3 regions of the Streptomyces sp. NPDC018947 genome follow, and region 2 is predicted to be linked to each of the others. Evidence: riboswitches for the same ligand, from Rfam matches in the RefSeq annotation. Region 2 holds a riboswitch; each other region holds the start of a gene.

The links. Region 2 has a riboswitch for S-adenosylmethionine ahead of ACH499_RS09895 (amino acid ABC transporter permease). Riboswitches for the same ligand answer to the same signal wherever they lie in the genome.
Region 1: it holds a riboswitch for S-adenosylmethionine, as region 2 does, so the genes downstream of both, thrC (threonine synthase) here and ACH499_RS09895 (amino acid ABC transporter permease) in region 2, are expected to answer to the same signal.
Region 3: it holds a riboswitch for S-adenosylmethionine, as region 2 does, so the genes downstream of both, ACH499_RS01785 (aminotransferase class V-fold PLP-dependent enzyme) here and ACH499_RS09895 (amino acid ABC transporter permease) in region 2, are expected to answer to the same signal.

The regions. Positions count from the first base shown of each region.
Region 1 is NZ_JBIRZD010000009.1:199,715-204,823, forward strand. Features, by position in the region: gene ACH499_RS19060 (cold-shock protein) at 263-466, opposite strand; gene ACH499_RS19065 (MoaD/ThiS family protein) at 906-1,181, opposite strand; gene thrC (threonine synthase) at 1,300-2,601, opposite strand; SAM riboswitch class I at 2,620-2,775, opposite strand; gene ACH499_RS19075 (glucosyl-3-phosphoglycerate synthase) at 2,918-3,862, shown strand; gene ACH499_RS19080 (trehalose-6-phosphate synthase) at 3,920-5,109, shown strand, end outside.
Region 2 is NZ_JBIRZD010000003.1:411,732-416,840, forward strand. Features, by position in the region: gene ACH499_RS09880 (beta-ketoacyl synthase N-terminal-like domain-containing protein) at 1-1,331, shown strand, start outside; gene ACH499_RS09885 (putative leader peptide) at 1,446-1,568, shown strand; gene ACH499_RS09890 (glutathione S-transferase C-terminal domain-containing protein) at 1,688-2,350, shown strand; SAM riboswitch class IV at 2,404-2,512, shown strand; partial or broken gene ACH499_RS09895 (amino acid ABC transporter permease) at 2,894-3,217, shown strand; gene ACH499_RS09900 (LLM class flavin-dependent oxidoreductase) at 3,433-4,638, shown strand; gene ACH499_RS09905 (NtaA/DmoA family FMN-dependent monooxygenase) at 4,656-5,109, shown strand, end outside.
Region 3 is NZ_JBIRZD010000001.1:389,531-394,639, forward strand. Features, by position in the region: gene ACH499_RS01770 (hypothetical protein) at 1-61, opposite strand, end outside; gene ACH499_RS01775 (rhomboid family intramembrane serine protease) at 219-980, shown strand; gene ACH499_RS01780 (Lrp/AsnC family transcriptional regulator) at 977-1,258, shown strand; gene ACH499_RS01785 (aminotransferase class V-fold PLP-dependent enzyme) at 1,274-2,644, opposite strand; SAM riboswitch class IV at 2,813-2,929, opposite strand; gene trpD (anthranilate phosphoribosyltransferase) at 3,011-4,075, opposite strand; gene ACH499_RS01795 (cytochrome bc complex cytochrome b subunit) at 4,208-5,109, opposite strand, start outside.

The DNA.
Region 1 (5,109 bases), on a different contig from region 2:
CCGGCCTCGTGGTTCCTTCCCCACCCGGCCCGCGGGCCTCACCGACCCGGTCCTTCGTTGTCACTCTCACCTTCAGAGTGCTAACGCAATGATTAGCACTCGCCCCTGTCGAGTGCAAGCGCCCGCCGGGGATCGGGCCGCCGTCTCCGCCGCCCGCGAACACCGTCCGGGCCCGCCGCGGCCGGACAGACCGAAGGGCCCGCACCCCCAGTGGGGTGCGGGCCCTTCGGAGAAGACCGCCGGCTTGCGCGGCCGCACGTTCTCAGGCGCTGAGGCGGACCATGTCGGCCTGCGGGCCCTTCTGACCCTGCGAGATCTCGAACTCGACCCGCTGGCCTTCTTCGAGGGTGCGGTAGCCGTCCATCTGAATCGCGCTGTAGTGGACGAAAACATCCGCACCACCGTCGACCGCGATGAAGCCGTACCCCTTCTCCGCGTTGAACCACTTGACGGTGCCCTGAGCCATGCCTAACTCCCCTATTACTGGCCCTTGCACAGATCCACACTTCGCGGATCCGGGTCAGACCTCGCCCCCCGATGGGTGGGGGCGTGCGCCGGAACGCGTCGACCGCGGCTGAATGTATCTGTCCAACTGCCGTCTGCAACAGGTCAATCGGACGAGAAATCTGGACGCACCCGGTCCGGAATGTGGCCGAAATTCGCCTTAATTCAGGGCAAGTCGGGCCGCACAAAGCGAACAAAAGCCGCGAAATACGCCCACACTTTGGCTACTTCTTGTCGGGCGGACGGCAGAAATTCATGGGCGCCGATCTGGAGATCAGGGCCGCGTTCCCCAACTCTACCGCGCTCAATCACATGGAATTGCCCCCTCCGCTTCTCTCACGGAGGGGGCAATTCGATGAACTCTGCGTCACGCCGATTACCAAAGGTAACGGACGGGACCGTCAGCCGCCGGCGACGGCCGGGATGATGGACACGCCGGCGCCGTCCGGCGTCGCCGTCTCCAGGCCCTGCTCGAAGCGGACGTCGTCGTCGTTGACGTAGACGTTGACGAAGCGGCGCAGCTTGCCCTGGTCGTCCAGGACGCGGGCGGCGATGCCGGTGTGGTTCTTCTCCAGGTCGGAGATGACCTCGGCGAGGGTGGCGCCGTCGGCGGCGACCTCCGCCTGTCCGCCGGTGTAGGTACGCAGGATGGTGGGAATGCGAACGGTCACGCTCACGTGGAAACCTCCGGTCTGGTGACGACCCCGGGGGCGCGGGGCAGTGTGGGACATGCGGCTGTCGTCGCGGGCACGGCCGGCCGGCGACGGCCCGCGGACGGGTACGGCGGGACGGCCGCTAGACGAGCCCCGCCTCGCGGAACGAGTCCAGGCTGGGACGGATGGTCGCGGTCAGCCCGGTGCCCGCCACCGCGTCCAGCGTCTTGAGGCCGTCACCCGTGTTGAGGACGACCGTGGTCAGCGACGGGTCCAGGACGCCGTTCTCGATCAGCTTCTTGGTGACGCCCACCGTCACACCGCCGGCGGTCTCGGCGAAGATGCCCTCCGTGCGGGCGAGCAGCTTGATCGCCTCGACGACCCGCGCGTCGTCGACGTCCTCCACCGCGCCGCCGGTGCGGCGGGCGATGTCCAGGACGTACGGCCCGTCGGCCGGGTTGCCGATCGCCAGCGACTTGGCGATGGTGTTCGGCTTCTGCGGGCGCACCACCTCGTGCCCGGCCTTGAAGGCGGTGGACACCGGCGAGCAGCCCTCGGCCTGGGCGCCGAAGATCTTGTACGGCTTGTCCTCGACCAGCCCGAGCCCGATCAGCTCCTGCAGACCCTTGTCGATCTTCGTGAGCTGGGAGCCGGAGGCGATCGGCACGACGATCTGGTCGGGCAGCTCCCAGCCGAGCTGCTCGCAGATCTCGTACGCGAGGGTCTTGGAGCCCTCGGCGTAGTACGGCCGCAGGTTGACGTTGACGAAGCCCCAGCCCTCGCCGGCCGGGTCGCCGATCAGCTCGGAGCAGAAGCGGTTCACGTCGTCGTAGTTGCCCTCGATGCCGACCAGGTCACCGCCGTAGACGGCGGCCATGACGACCTTGCCCTGCTCCAGGTCGTGCGGGATGAACACGCAGGAGCGGAAGCCGGCCCGGGCGGCGGCGGCGCCGACGGCACCGGCCAGGTTGCCGGTGGAGGAGCAGGACAGGGTGGTGAAGCCGAAGGCGCGGGCGGCCTCCAGGGCCTGGGCGACGACGCGGTCCTTGAAGGAGTGCGTCGGGTTGCCGGAGTCGTCCTTGACGAACAGCCCGCCGGTGACGCCGAGTTCCCGGGCGAGGTTGTCGGCCTTGACCAGCTTGGTCCAGCCCGGGTTGATGTTCGGCTTGGTCGCCACGTCGGCGGGGACGGGCAGCAGGGGGGCGTAGCGCCAGATGTTCGCGGGGCCCGCTTCGATGCGCTTGCGCAGTTCCTCGGTGTCGTAGGCCGAGAAGTCGTAGGCGATCTCCAGCGGGCCGAAACACTCCTCGCAGGCGAAGACCGGACCGAGGGGGACGCGGTGGCCGCATTCCCGGCAGGAGAGCGCCGTGGCGGGGCCCAGATCGACGGGGGAGGCGGAGTCAGCGGGGGTGTCGGTGGTGCTTGCGACAGTCTGCACAGCCATGTGAGGCGAGGCCCTTTCTCCTCATCTTCCTCACGACGCATCTCGCCGTGAGACGGATTTGGCACCTTCCCTAGCCGGGAGCCTCGCGCTGCGATCGTCCGTGATCTGCGAGAACCGACTGGAGGGTTGCCGGGGCTTCATCGGGCCGTGTCCCTCTGCCCCTCTGGATGAGCGGTATGTGGTTGTTCTGCACTGGTTCACGCGTCGACCCCGGCATGTGCGGGTCCTCCGCGTTGTTCAAGACTGTAACCGACGCCCACGACAGTTGAGATAGTCGTCCGTACAGCGAGATGGATCACGAAGGAGCCCACCGACCGTGCTGGAAGAAGTCGAGCGCTGGCTGGGCGCGCGGTCCTGGTCCGTCGCGGACCGGCCGCTCGCCCGGATCATGGCCGCCAAGCGCGCCACCGGCCAGACGGTCAGTGTGGTGCTGCCCGCGCTCAACGAGGAGGCGACCGTCGGCGACATCGTCGCGGTGATCCGCCGCGAGCTGGTGCGCGAGGTCCCCCTCGTGGACGAGATCGTGGTCGTGGACTCCGGATCGACCGACCGCACGTCGGCGGTGGCCGCCGCGGCCGGGGCGCGGGTCGTCCACCGCGACGAGATCCTGCCCCGCCTGCCCGCGGTGCCCGGCAAGGGCGAGGTGCTGTGGCGCTCGCTGCTGGTCACGAGCGGCGACATCGTCTGCTTCGTCGACGCCGATCTGCGCGACTTCTGCGCGGACTTCGTCTCCGGCATCGTGGGCCCGCTGCTCACCGATCCCGAGGTGCACCTCGTGAAGGCCATGTACGACCGCCCGCTCGGCACGGCCGCCGGCGGGGGCGGCCGGGTCACGGAGCTGATGGCGCGCCCGCTGCTCAACATGCACTGGCCGCTGCTGGCCGGCTTCGTCCAGCCGCTCGGCGGCGAGTACGCGGCCCGCCGCTCGCTGCTCGAACGGCTTCCCTTCCCCGTCGGATACGGGGTGGAGCTGGGCATGCTGGTCGACGCCCTGCACATGGTCGGCCTGGACGCCCTCGCCCAGGTCGACGTCGGCGTCCGCAGGCACCGGCACCAGGACGGCCGGGCGCTCGGCCGGATGTCCGCCGCGATCTACCGCACCGCCCAGCTCCGGCTCGCCCGCGGCCATCTGGTGCGCCCGTCCCTGACCCAGTTCGAGCGGGGCGCGGCCGGTTTCGAGCCGCGCACCTACTCGGTGGACACCGAGGAGCGGCCGCCCATGGCGCAGATCGCGGAGTACGCGGCGCGGAGGGTGGCCTGACCCACGCCGGCGCCGGGGCACGTTTGAGCTTTTCGGGGCCGGGCTAGGTTGAGGCGTATGGCTTCAACCTTCGGTGCTGCTCAGGTACTGGTCGCCTCCAACCGGGGGCCCGTCTCCTACCAGGTGCGCGAGGACGGTTCGCTGCACGCCAAACGGGGCGGCGGCGGGCTGGTCTCCGGGCTGTCGGCCATCGGGCCGGACGCGGGGGCGCTGTGGGTCTGCTCCGCGCTCAGCGACGGCGACCGCGAGGCGGTGCGGCGCGGGGTCGGCGAGGACGGCGTCAGGATGCTGGACGTCCCGGCCGACGTGCACACGGACGCGTACAACGGGATCGCCAACTCGGTGCTGTGGTTCGTGCACCACATGCTGTACCAGACGCCCCTCGAACCCGTCTTCGACGCGGAGTTCCGGCGGCAGTGGGCGTCCTACGAGGCGTACAACCGGGCCTTCGCCGAGGCGCTGGCGGAGGAGGCCGCCGAGGGCGCGGTCGCGATCGTGCAGGACTACCACCTGACGCTGGTGCCGGGGATGCTGCGCGAGCTGCGGCCCGACCTCAGGATCGGGCACTTCTCGCACACGCCGTGGGCGCCGGTCGACTACTTCCGGATGCTGCCGGACGACATCGCCGAGCAGGTGCTGCGCGGGATGCTGGGCGCCGACCGGCTCGGGTTCCTCACCCGGCGGTGGGCCGACGCGTTCACCGCCTGCTGCGACGCGCTGGTGGGCGGGACCGGGGACACCGAGATCGGCGTGCACGGGCTGGGCGCGGACGCGGACTTCCTGCGCAAGCGGTCCCACGAGGCCGACGTGGACGAGCGGATGGCCGCGCTGCGGGAGGAGATCGGCGAGGGGCGCCGCACGATCGTGCGCGTGGACCGGACCGAGCTGTCCAAGAACATCGTGCGGGGCCTGCTGGCCTACCGGCGGCTGCTCGCCGACCGGCCGGAGTGGCGCGAGCGGGTCGTGCACGTGGCGTTCGCCTACCCGTCGCGGCAGGACCTCGCCGTGTACCGGGAGTACACGGCCGAGGTGCAGCGGGTCGGGCAGGAGATCAACGCGGAGTTCGGGACGGAGGGGTGGACGCCGGTCGTCCTGCACGTCGAGGACGACTTCGCGCGGTCCCTGGCGGCTTACCGGCTGGCGGACGTCGCCCTCGTCAACCCGATCCGCGACGGGATGAACCTCGTGGCGAAGGAGGTGCCGGTCGTCTCCGACGAGGGGTGCGTGCTGGTGCTCTCGCGCGAGGC
Region 2 (5,109 bases):
TCGGCTCGGTGGACGGCAAACACGCCTTCCTGGGAAGGGACGTGGCGCTGCGCCTGGTGCCCGACTGGCCGCTGTCGCAGTGGCGCCACCTCGGACCACCCGCCGCGCAGGAGGACGGGACACCGCTCCCGCTGCCCGTGCTGGGCGGACTCGCCGGCCACCGGGAACGCACCCCCGTGGCGACGTCGGCCGACGGACTCCCCTTCGACTACGCCTCGTTGCTGGCGTGCGCCTGGGGCAGGCCGAGCGAGGCCTTCGGCACCATGTACGAGCCCTTCGACGGCACCCGCAGGGTCGCGCGGCTGCCGGGACCGCCGTACCACTTCATGAGCCGGATCGTGTCCGTGGACGGTCCTCAGGGCCGCCTGCGGGAGGGCAGCACGGTCGTCGCCGAGTACGACGTGCCCGACCGCGCCTGGTACTTCGAGCAGAGCGGCGGCCACGCCATGCCGTTCGGCGTCCTGATGGAGGTCGCGCTCCAGCCCTGCGGCTGGCTGGCCTCGTACGCCGGGAGCGCGCTGACCACCGGCACGGATCTGCTGTTCCGCAACCTCGACGGGTCCGGCACGGTCATGGGCGAGGTCACCCCCGCGACCGGCACGATCCGCACACACGCCGAGCTGACCCGCGTCTCCCGCGGCGGAGACATGATCATCGAGTCGTTCGAGGTGAGGTGCACCGCCGACGGCGCGCCGCTGTTCGAACTCTCCACCGTCTTCGGGTACTTCCCGCCGTCCGCCTTCGACCACCAGCAGGGCGTGCCGGTGCCGGCCGGGGCCCGGGACCGGCTCGACGAGCCGGGTGGCACCACGGTCGACCTGGGCGTCCGGCCCGCCCGTTACCGCGCGGGGCGGCCGCGGCTGCCGGGCCCCATGCTGCTGATGCTCGACCGGATCACCGGCCACTGGCCGGACGGGGGCGGTGCGGGGCTCGGACGGCTGCGGGCGGAGAAGGACGTGGACCCGGGGGAGTGGTTCTTCCGCGCCCACTTCTTCCAGGACCCGGTGCAGCCGGGGTCGTTGGGCGTGGAGGCCATGTGCCAGCTCCTCCAGTACCACCTCCTCGCACACGGCGCCGCGGACGGCGTCCCGCACCCGCGGTTCGAGCCCGTGCTGCCGGGCCGTGAGACGACCTGGACCTATCGTGGCCAGGTCACCCCGGCCAACAGGCTGATCAGGGTGGACATGGACATCACGGAGAGAGGGACGGACGCGCGGGGCCCCTACGCGATCGCGGACGCGGTGCTGTGGGCCGACGACACCTGCATCTACCGGGTGCGCGGCCTGGGCACGCGGGTGGTGTCCGACGCGCCGCCCCGACCGGTCCGGTGACGGGCCGGCGGGCCTCCCGGCCCACATCGCGGACCACCGCGTGGACGCCCCCTTGACGCGTCCGGGACGCCGGTCGACACTTCCCTGGTAATCCTAGTGAACGGGTAGGGAATCATGGGGCGCCTCCAGCCGGTCACCCGCGACGCGAGCGGTACGCCGGCGGCCTGCCCCCTGCTCACCTCCCGCCGTCACATCGACCTCCTCCGCGTCTGCAGCGCCATCAGCTCGCCGCGCTGAGCCGTCCGGCACCGGGCGTGCGGTCCCGCACGGGTGCCGCCCGCCCCCGGTGTCCGCTCATGGCAGCCCGCCGCCTCCGCCGCGCGTGCCCCCGCGCGCGCCCGCACCCGGGGAGAACCATGTCCGTCACACCGCTCGCCCCCGCCCCCGCCTTCCGGGGACGCGTCGGCCGCGATCCGCGCAGCGGCCACTACGCCGTGCCGCGCCGCTACCGCCTCCACCTCTCACCCGGCCACGGCGACAGTCTCCGCGTCGCGGTCGTGCACGGTCTCCTGGGGCTCGACGAGGTGTGTCCGGTGAGCCTCCTCGACCCCGAACCCGACTGTCCCGACGGCGGCCACTCGGTGCTGCGCCCGCTGTACGAGGCGAGCGCGCACCACTACCGGGGGCCGGCCGTCGCGCCGGTGCTCAGCGACGGCTGGTCGGGCCGCATCGTCAGCACGCACGCGCCCGACATCATGCGTGACCTCGCCCGGCACTTCGCCTCGGCCGGCCCGGAGCTGTACCCCCGCGGCGCGGAGGCCGCGATCGAGGCCGTCGAACAGCTCTGCGCGCGGGCGGCCGACCCGGCCGCGCGGGACCAGTTGGAGCAGCGGCTGACCGCCCGCCGCCATGTGCTGGGGGACCGGCTCACCGCGGCCGACGTGGAGGTCTGGGTGGCCCTCACCCGGCTCGGCACCTCCGCGTACCGCACGGGCGACCACCCCGCCCTGTGGGCCCACGTGCGGCGCCTGGGCACGCACCCGGCCTTCGCCCGCCATCTCGAAGGCCGTCCCACCTGACGGGACGGCGTTGACACGCGAACGGTCAACTGCCTTACTTGCGGACCAAGTACGGTCATGGGCGTCGGCGACAAGCGCCGGCCGCTGACCGGCGACCCCCGCTCCGCGGTGGGGTGCCCCGGGTGACGACCGGACCGGACGACACTTCGGCGAGCGCGAGGCCCACGGGCCGGAACGGTGACGGTGACGGACATGGACGCAGCTCCCAGGACGGCGGACCACCGCCCCCGGGGTCACCTGCGCCCGTACCCGAGCCCGCTCGTCGCCGACCGGAGCGTCGATCTGCTCCGCGTCAGCAGCGCACTGTGTACCGGCCGCGGCCGCGACCGCCGCCGAGGCTGACCTCCTTCCCGAGCGTCGACGCCCGCGACGGTCGCACGGCCACGACGAACACCGCCCGAGCGGTGTGCCGTTGTCCTTCCCGCCCCGGTCCCGTGCCTCCCCGTGCGCCTCCTCGCGCGGCGGAGCGGTTCCCGCCGCTCCGCGACGCTCCAGCGGCTCACCGCACGACCCCGGGGTGTCCGAATCCCCCGGAGTCCTCCCATGAGCGAACCCCCGGGTGCCGCCGTGTCCCCCGCCGAGGCACCGCCCACCCCCGCCGCACCCCGGCCGCCCGCCGTCCAGCGGGTGCCGCCCCCGCGCCGGCCCGGACGCCGGATCGCCACCGCGGCCGTCCTGGTCGTCGTCGCCGAGGTCGTCCACGGCCTGGCCACCGGCACCGTCCACCAGTGGGACCGCTTCCGCCACCGGTTCCCGCGCCCCACGGTCCTCGACGGCCTCCTCGTCACCCTCGAAGTGGCCGCGCTCAGCGCCGTGTCCGGTCTGCCGGGCGGTGTGCTGCCCGCCCCCGCCCGGCTCTCCGGCAGCCGAACCGGACCCGGTGGCGGTACGGCTCAAACCCGCCGACGTCCCCGAGACGCCGTGACGGAGCGGGAGCGGTCCCCGGCACACTCCGCCCGGCCGCAGCTGGCGGCACCGTCCGCGCACCGCCGCCGGCGGGCCGGCGCCCGCTGCCGCCCCTGATCACCGCCCCGCCACCGCGAGGCCCGCGTACCCGTACGGACGACCAGGAAGGCACACCCGTGTCCACCACTCCCACCCCCCTGCACCTCGCCGTGGCCCTGGAGGGCACCGGCTGGCACCCCGCATCGTGGCGCGACCCCGCCGCCCGCCCCACGGAGCTGTTCACCGCCGCCTACTGGGCCGGCCTCGTGGCCGAGGCGGAACGCGGCCTGCTCGACTTCGTGACCATCGAGGACGGTCTCGCCCCGCAGTCCTCCCGCCTCCTCGGCCCGGACGAGCGCACGGACCAGGTGCGCGGCCGGCTCGACGCCGTACTGATCGCGTCCCGGATCGCGCCCCTGACCCGGCACATCGGACTGGTGCCGACGGTGACCGCCACCCACACCGAGCCGTTCCACGTCTCCAAGGCGATCGCCACGCTCGACCACGTCAGCACCGGCCGCGCCGGTGTGCGCGTGAAGATCTCCGCCCGCCCCGACGAGGCCGCCCACTTCGGCCGCCGCACCCTCCCGCGCATCGAGAGCTACGAGAGCCCGGCCGCCCGCGAGCTGGTGGCCGGCCTGTTCGACGAGGCCGCCGACCACGTCGAGGTGATCCGCCGGCTCTGGGACAGCTGGGAGGACGACGCCGAGATCCGGGACGTGGCCACCGGCCGCTTCGTCGACCGGGACAAGCTGCACTACATCGACTTCCGGGGCCCGCACTTCAGTGTCAAGGGCCCCTCCATCACGCCCCGGCCCCCGCAGGGCCAGCCCCTCGTCACCGCCCTCGCCCACTGGAGCGTGCCGTACCGGCTCCTCGCCCGGCAGGCCGACGTCGGCTACGTCACCCCGCGGGACACCGCCGAGGCACACGCGATCGTCGCGGAGATCCGCGCCGAACAGGAGGCGGCCGGGCGCGCCGCCGAGCCGCTGCACGTCTTCGCCGACCTGGTCGTCCTCCTGGACGACGACCCCGCCGAGGCCGACGCCCGCAAGAACCGCCTGGACGAGAGCGCGGGAGAGCCGTACACGAGCGACGCCCGCGTCTTCACCGGCACCCCGGCCCGACTCGCCGACCTGCTGGAGGAGTTCGCCACCGCCGGGCTGACCGGCTTCCGGCTGCGACCCGCCGTACTCGGGCACGACCTGCCGGCGATCACCCGCGGCCTGGTCCCCGAGCTGCGCCGCCGCGGGCTCTTCCGCGACGCCTACGAGGCGGACACCCTGCGCGGGCTCCTCGGCCTCGCCCGCCCCGCCAACCGCTACGCCACCGCCACCGCCTGAGCCGGAGGACCCCCGCCATGACCAAGCCGCTGAAGCAGATCCACCTGGCCGCGCACTTCCCCGGCGTCAACAACACCACCGTGTGGAGCGACCCGCGGGCCGGCAGCCACATCGAGTTCAGCTCCTTCACGCACTTCGCCCGGACCGCCGAACGCGCCAAGTTCGACTTCCTGTTCCTCGCCGAGGGCCTGCGCCTGCGCGAACAGGGCGGGCGCATCCACGATCTGGACGTCGTCGGCCGCCCGGACACCTTCACCGTCCTCGCCGCGCTCGCCGCCGTCACCGACCGCCTCGGACTGGCCGGCACCATCAACTCCACCTTCAACGAGCCCTACGAGGTCGCCCGCCAGTTCGCCAGCCTCGACCACCTCTCCGGCGGACGCTCCGCGTGGAACGTCGTCACCTCCTGGGACGCCTTCACCGGGGAGAACTTCCGCCGCGGCGGCTTCCTGCCGGAGCGGGAACGCTACT
Region 3 (5,109 bases), on a different contig from region 2:
TCAGGTTGCCGCACAGGGTGCAGCGCCACCGCGTCGTGTCGGTCGGCAGGGGAACCGTCATCGTGGCTGTTCGCTCTCTTCCAGTGTCGGTGACGCGCCGGTCCGCCCGGTGCGTGCTGGCTCGTAACCCTACGGCCTGGCGGGTACCCGCCGCCCGCGTGTCCACGGCGGCGAGGCGCCCCAGGTGGATACGCCCCGTTACGTCATGCTCTGTAGCCATGATCCGCGACTGGAGCACGGCCGCCCTCTCCCGGGCCAGGACGCTCGCCACGGCCCGCGCCCCGCGCGGCCGCACGGCACCGGTGACGTACGCGCTGATCACCCTGTGCTGCGTGCTGTTCCTGCTCAGCCCCGCCTCGGGCCTCGGTCCGGCCTACGGCACCGGCGAGGAGCTGCTCGCGGCGCAGCGCGCCTACTTCCGCCGCTGGGGCGTGATCCCCGCGGAGCTGTTCGAGGACTCCCCCGGTTCCGTCCTCACGCCCGTGACGGCCCTGTTCGTCCACGGGAGCTGGGTCCACCTGCTGGGCAACATGCTCTTCCTCTACGTCTTCGGCGCGATGACCGAGGCGCGGATGGGCCGGATCCAGTTCCTGCTGTTCTACCTGGGTTGCGGCGCCCTGGCGCTGCTCGGGTACGCGGCGGCCAACGCGCACTCCCAGGAGTCCCTGGTCGGGGCCTCCGGCGCGATCTCCGCGATCCTCGGCGCGTTCCTGTTCCTGTTCCCGTCGGCCCGGGTGACCAGCCTGCTGCCCTTCCTCCTCTTCCTGCCGCTGCGCTTCCCGGCGTGGCTGGTGCTGCCGTTCTGGGCGGCCCTCCAGTGGACGGCGGCGGGGCGGGCCGGTGACGGGCCGGGGGTGGCGTACCTCGCGCACCTGGTGGGCTTCGGGCTGGGCTTCGCCTTCGCCTGGGTGCGGTTCGGCGGTGGGACTAGAGTTGGGGGCGTTCCAGCGACGGCCCCCGAGGGAGAGAACCAGCCGTGATCAGCGCGATCGTCCTCATCAAGACCAGCGTGGACCGGATCCCAGAGATCGCGGAGCAGATCGCCGCGCTGGAGAACGTCAGCGAGGTCTTCTCCGTCACCGGCACCTACGACCTGATCGCGATGGTGCGGGTGAACCAGCACGAGGACCTGGCCGAGGTCATCCCCGGCCGGATCAGCAAGATCCCCGGTGTGGAGGGCACGGACACGCACGTGGCGTTCCGCACCTACTCCCAGCACGACCTGGAGGCCGCCTTCGCGATCGGCCTCGACAACTAGGGCCCGGCGTTCGGCTCACGCCCCGGACGTGTCCGGCACGCAACGGCCTTCCTCGGTGCGGTAGTTCCACCGGGCGCCCTCGCTCACCAACTCCCTGACGGCGTTCACGAACCGCTCGACGTGCTCGTCCGGGGTGCCCGCGCCGAAGCTCACCCGGACGGCGTTGAGGGACTTCTCCCCGGGTGCCGCCTCGGGCGCGCCGCACTCGCCCTGGGTCTGCGGGTCGCTGCCGAGCAGGGTGCGCACCAGCGGGTGGGCGCAGAACAGGCCATCGCGCACGCCGATGCCGTACTCGGCGGAGAGGGCGGCGGCGAAGTGGGAGCTGTTCCAGCCGTCCACCACGAAGGACAGGACGCCGACGCGGGGGGCGTCGTCGCCGAAGAGGGACAGCACCCGCACCTCGGGCACCGCGGCGAGCCCGTCGCGGACCTTGCCGATCAGGTACTCCTCGCGGGCCACCAGCGTCTCGAAGCCGGCCTCGGTGAGCGCCTTGCAGGCCGAGGCGATGGCGTAGGCGCCGATGACGTTGGGCGAACCGGCCTCGTGCCGGGCGGCGCTGTCGTGCCACTCCACGTCCACGCCCCCGTCCGCGCGCCGGCTCACCCTGCGGCTGGCGCCGCCGCCCGCGAGGTACGGCTCCGCCTCCCGCAGCCAGTCGGCGCGCCCGGCGAGGACGCCGGAGCCGAAGGGGGCGTACAGCTTGTGCCCGGAGAAGGCGACCCAGTCGACGTCCAGGTCGCGGACGCTCACCGGGTGGTGCGGGGCGAGCTGGGCGGCGTCCAGCACGATCCGGGCGCCGTGGGCGTGCGCGGCGGCGGCCAGTTCGCGCACCGGCCACAGCTCACCGGTGACGTTGGAGGCGCCGGTGACGCAGACCAGGGCCGGCCCGTACGGCTCGCGGGCGGCGAGCGCGCGCTCCAGGGTCTCCACGGCCTGCTCCGGGGTGCGCGGGGCGTCGAGGTAGGTGACCTGCGCGTCCCGCCAGGGCAGCAGCGAGGCGTGGTGCTCGGTCTCGAAGACGAAGACACGGCAGCCGGCCGGGAGCGCGGCGGCGAGCAGGTTCAGCGAGTCGGTGGTGGAGCGGGTGAACACCACCTGGTCGCTGTCGCGGCAGTCGAGGAACTCGGCGACGGTCCTGCGGGCGTTCTCGAACAGGTCGGTGGAGAGCTGCGAGAGGTACCCGGCACCGCGGTGCACGCTGCCGTAGTACGGGGCGTAGGCCGCCACGTCGTCCCAGACCCGCTGGAGCGCGGGCGCGCTGGCGGCGTAGTCGAGCGCGGCGTAGCTGACCTCGCCGCCGGTGACCAGCGGGACGGTGACGTCCCGGCCGAGGACGGGCAGCGGGGCGTGGACGGAGCGGTCGGCGGAAACGGCGGAGACGGACATGGAAGTACTCCCGTGAAGGCACGTGTCATCGCCACGCGAGCGACCAGGGCTCGAGCGTGGGACCGGTGGGGAAGAAGGGGATGCGGAGGCGGGGCTCTGCGGCCCTATCGCATTCGCTGATTCACGGGAGACTCCCTCGGACGACCCAGGACCCCTGGTTTCGCGAGGGGTCCGCGCTTGCCGTGAACCCTGCTGTCCACGGCCTGGTCTTCACCCGGGGCACCCCGCCACGGACGGAGGGTTGCCGGACAGTCGGCCGGGGCCGAATGACTGTCACTCATGACCTGGGAAGGAACGTACGTGAAGTGATCGCCGCCCCGCAACCCGAGTCCGGATCGCGGGACGGACGTCACCGACGGGGCGGTGCTACGCGTTGCTGGCGGCCACCCAGCGCTCCAGGGTCCGCCGGGCGGCGCCCGAGTCGATGGACTCGGCGGCCCGCTCCATGCCCGCCCGGATCCGCTCGGCCAGCGTCCCGCCGCCGCCTTCCAGGGCCACCAGGGCCGCGGCCGAGTTCAGCAGCACGGCGTCCCGCACCGGCCCCGTCTCACCGGCCAGCAGCCGGCGGGCGACATCGGCGTTGTAGGAGGCGTCGGCACCGCGCAGCGCCTCGACCGGGACCAGTTCGAGGCCGACGTCGCGCGGGTCGAAGGCCTCCTCGGTCACCGTGCCGTCCCGGACCACCCACACCCGTGAGGTGGAGGTGGTGGTCAGCTCGTCGAGGCCGTCGTCGCCGCGGAAGACCAGGGAGGAGTTGCCGCGCTCGGCGAACACCCCGGCGATGATCGGCGCCATCCGGGGATCGGCGACGCCGACCGCCTGGGCGTTCACCTTGGCCGGGTTGGTCAGCGGGCCGAGGAAGTTGAAGACGGTCCGCACCCCGAGCTGGCCGCGGGCGGTCGCCACGTGGCGCAGCGCCGGGTGGAACTTCACGGCGAAGCAGAAGGTGATCCCGGCCTCCTCGGCGACCTGTGCCACCCGCTTCGGCGTCAGCTCCAGATTGACCCCGAGCTTCTCCAGCACGTCGGACGCCCCGGACGCCGAGGAGGCGGCGCGGCTGCCGTGCTTGACGACCTTCGCGCCGGTGCCGGCGATGACGACGGCCGACATGGTGGAGATGTTGACGGTCCTGGCGCCGTCGCCGCCGGTGCCGACGATGTCGACGGTCTCGCCGGGCACGTCGATCACGTGCGCGTGCTCGTACATCGAGCGGACGCAGCCGGAGATCTCCTCGACGGTCTCGCCCTTGGCCCGCAGCGCCGTGGCGAAGCCCGCGATCTGCACGTCGGTCGCCTCGCCGCGCATGATCAGGTCCATCGCCCAGGCGGTGTCGCCGGCGGACAGGTCGCGGCCGTCCAGCAGCCGGTTCAGCAGGGCGGGCCAGGAGCGGCCCGCCGCGGTGTCGCCTCCAGCGGGGGTCACAGCGCTCATGAGCCGCTCCAGAATCGTGTGCGTCGTGGAAAGGGAGTGTGCTCCCACCCTATCCAGCCCCAGGACACGGCGAAGGGCCCCGTCCGCAGACCGGACGGGGCCCTTCGACCGTGGTGTGGCGACTGCTGGAGGTCAGTGGTGGCCGTGGCCGCTCGTGATCTCCTTGTATTCCTCGACGGTCGGCTTCGGGATCTGCGCTCCCTCGCCGTAGTACGCCTTGCTGAGCTTGGCGCGGAGCTTCTCCGCGGCCTTCGGCTTGCGCTCGACGCCGTTCTCGTCGACCGTCGGGCCGATCTCGGCCGGCTTGTACTGCTCGTGCGACGTGAGCGTGTGCAGCGCACCCTGGCTGAGCGGCTCGTGGACCTCGATGAACTCACCGTGCGGCAGGCGCTTGATGATGCCGGACTCGCGTCCGTGCAGCACCTTGTCCTTGTCGCGACGCTGGAGGCCGAGGCAGATCCGCTTGGTGACCACGAAGGCGATGACCGGGCCGACGAAGAACCCGATGCGCACGAACCAGGTGACCGCGTTGATCGAGAGGTGGAAGTGCGTGGCGACGATGTCGTTGCCACCACCGATCAGCATGATGATGTACGCGGTGACCCACGCGACGCCGAGGCCCGTGCGGGTCGGGGCGTTGCGCGGCCGGTCCAGGATGTGGTGCTCGCGCTTGTCACCGGTCACCCAGGACTCGATGAACGGGTACACGGCGATGGCCGCGAGGAAGACACCGAAGATCACCAGCGGGACGAACACGCCGAGGACCAGCGTGTGACCCCAGAAGTTGATCTCCCAGCCCGGCATGGCGCGGACCAGACCCTCGGCGAAGCCCATGTACCAGTCGGGCTGCGCACCGGTCGACACCTGGTCGGGCCGGTAGGGGCCGATGCTCCAGATCGGGTTGACCGTCACCAGGCCGGCGATGGCCGCGACCACACCGAAGACCAGGAAGAAGAAGCCTCCGGCCTTGGCCATGTAGACCGGCAGCAGCGGCATGCCGACGACGTTCTTGTTGGTCTTGCCGGGACCCGCGA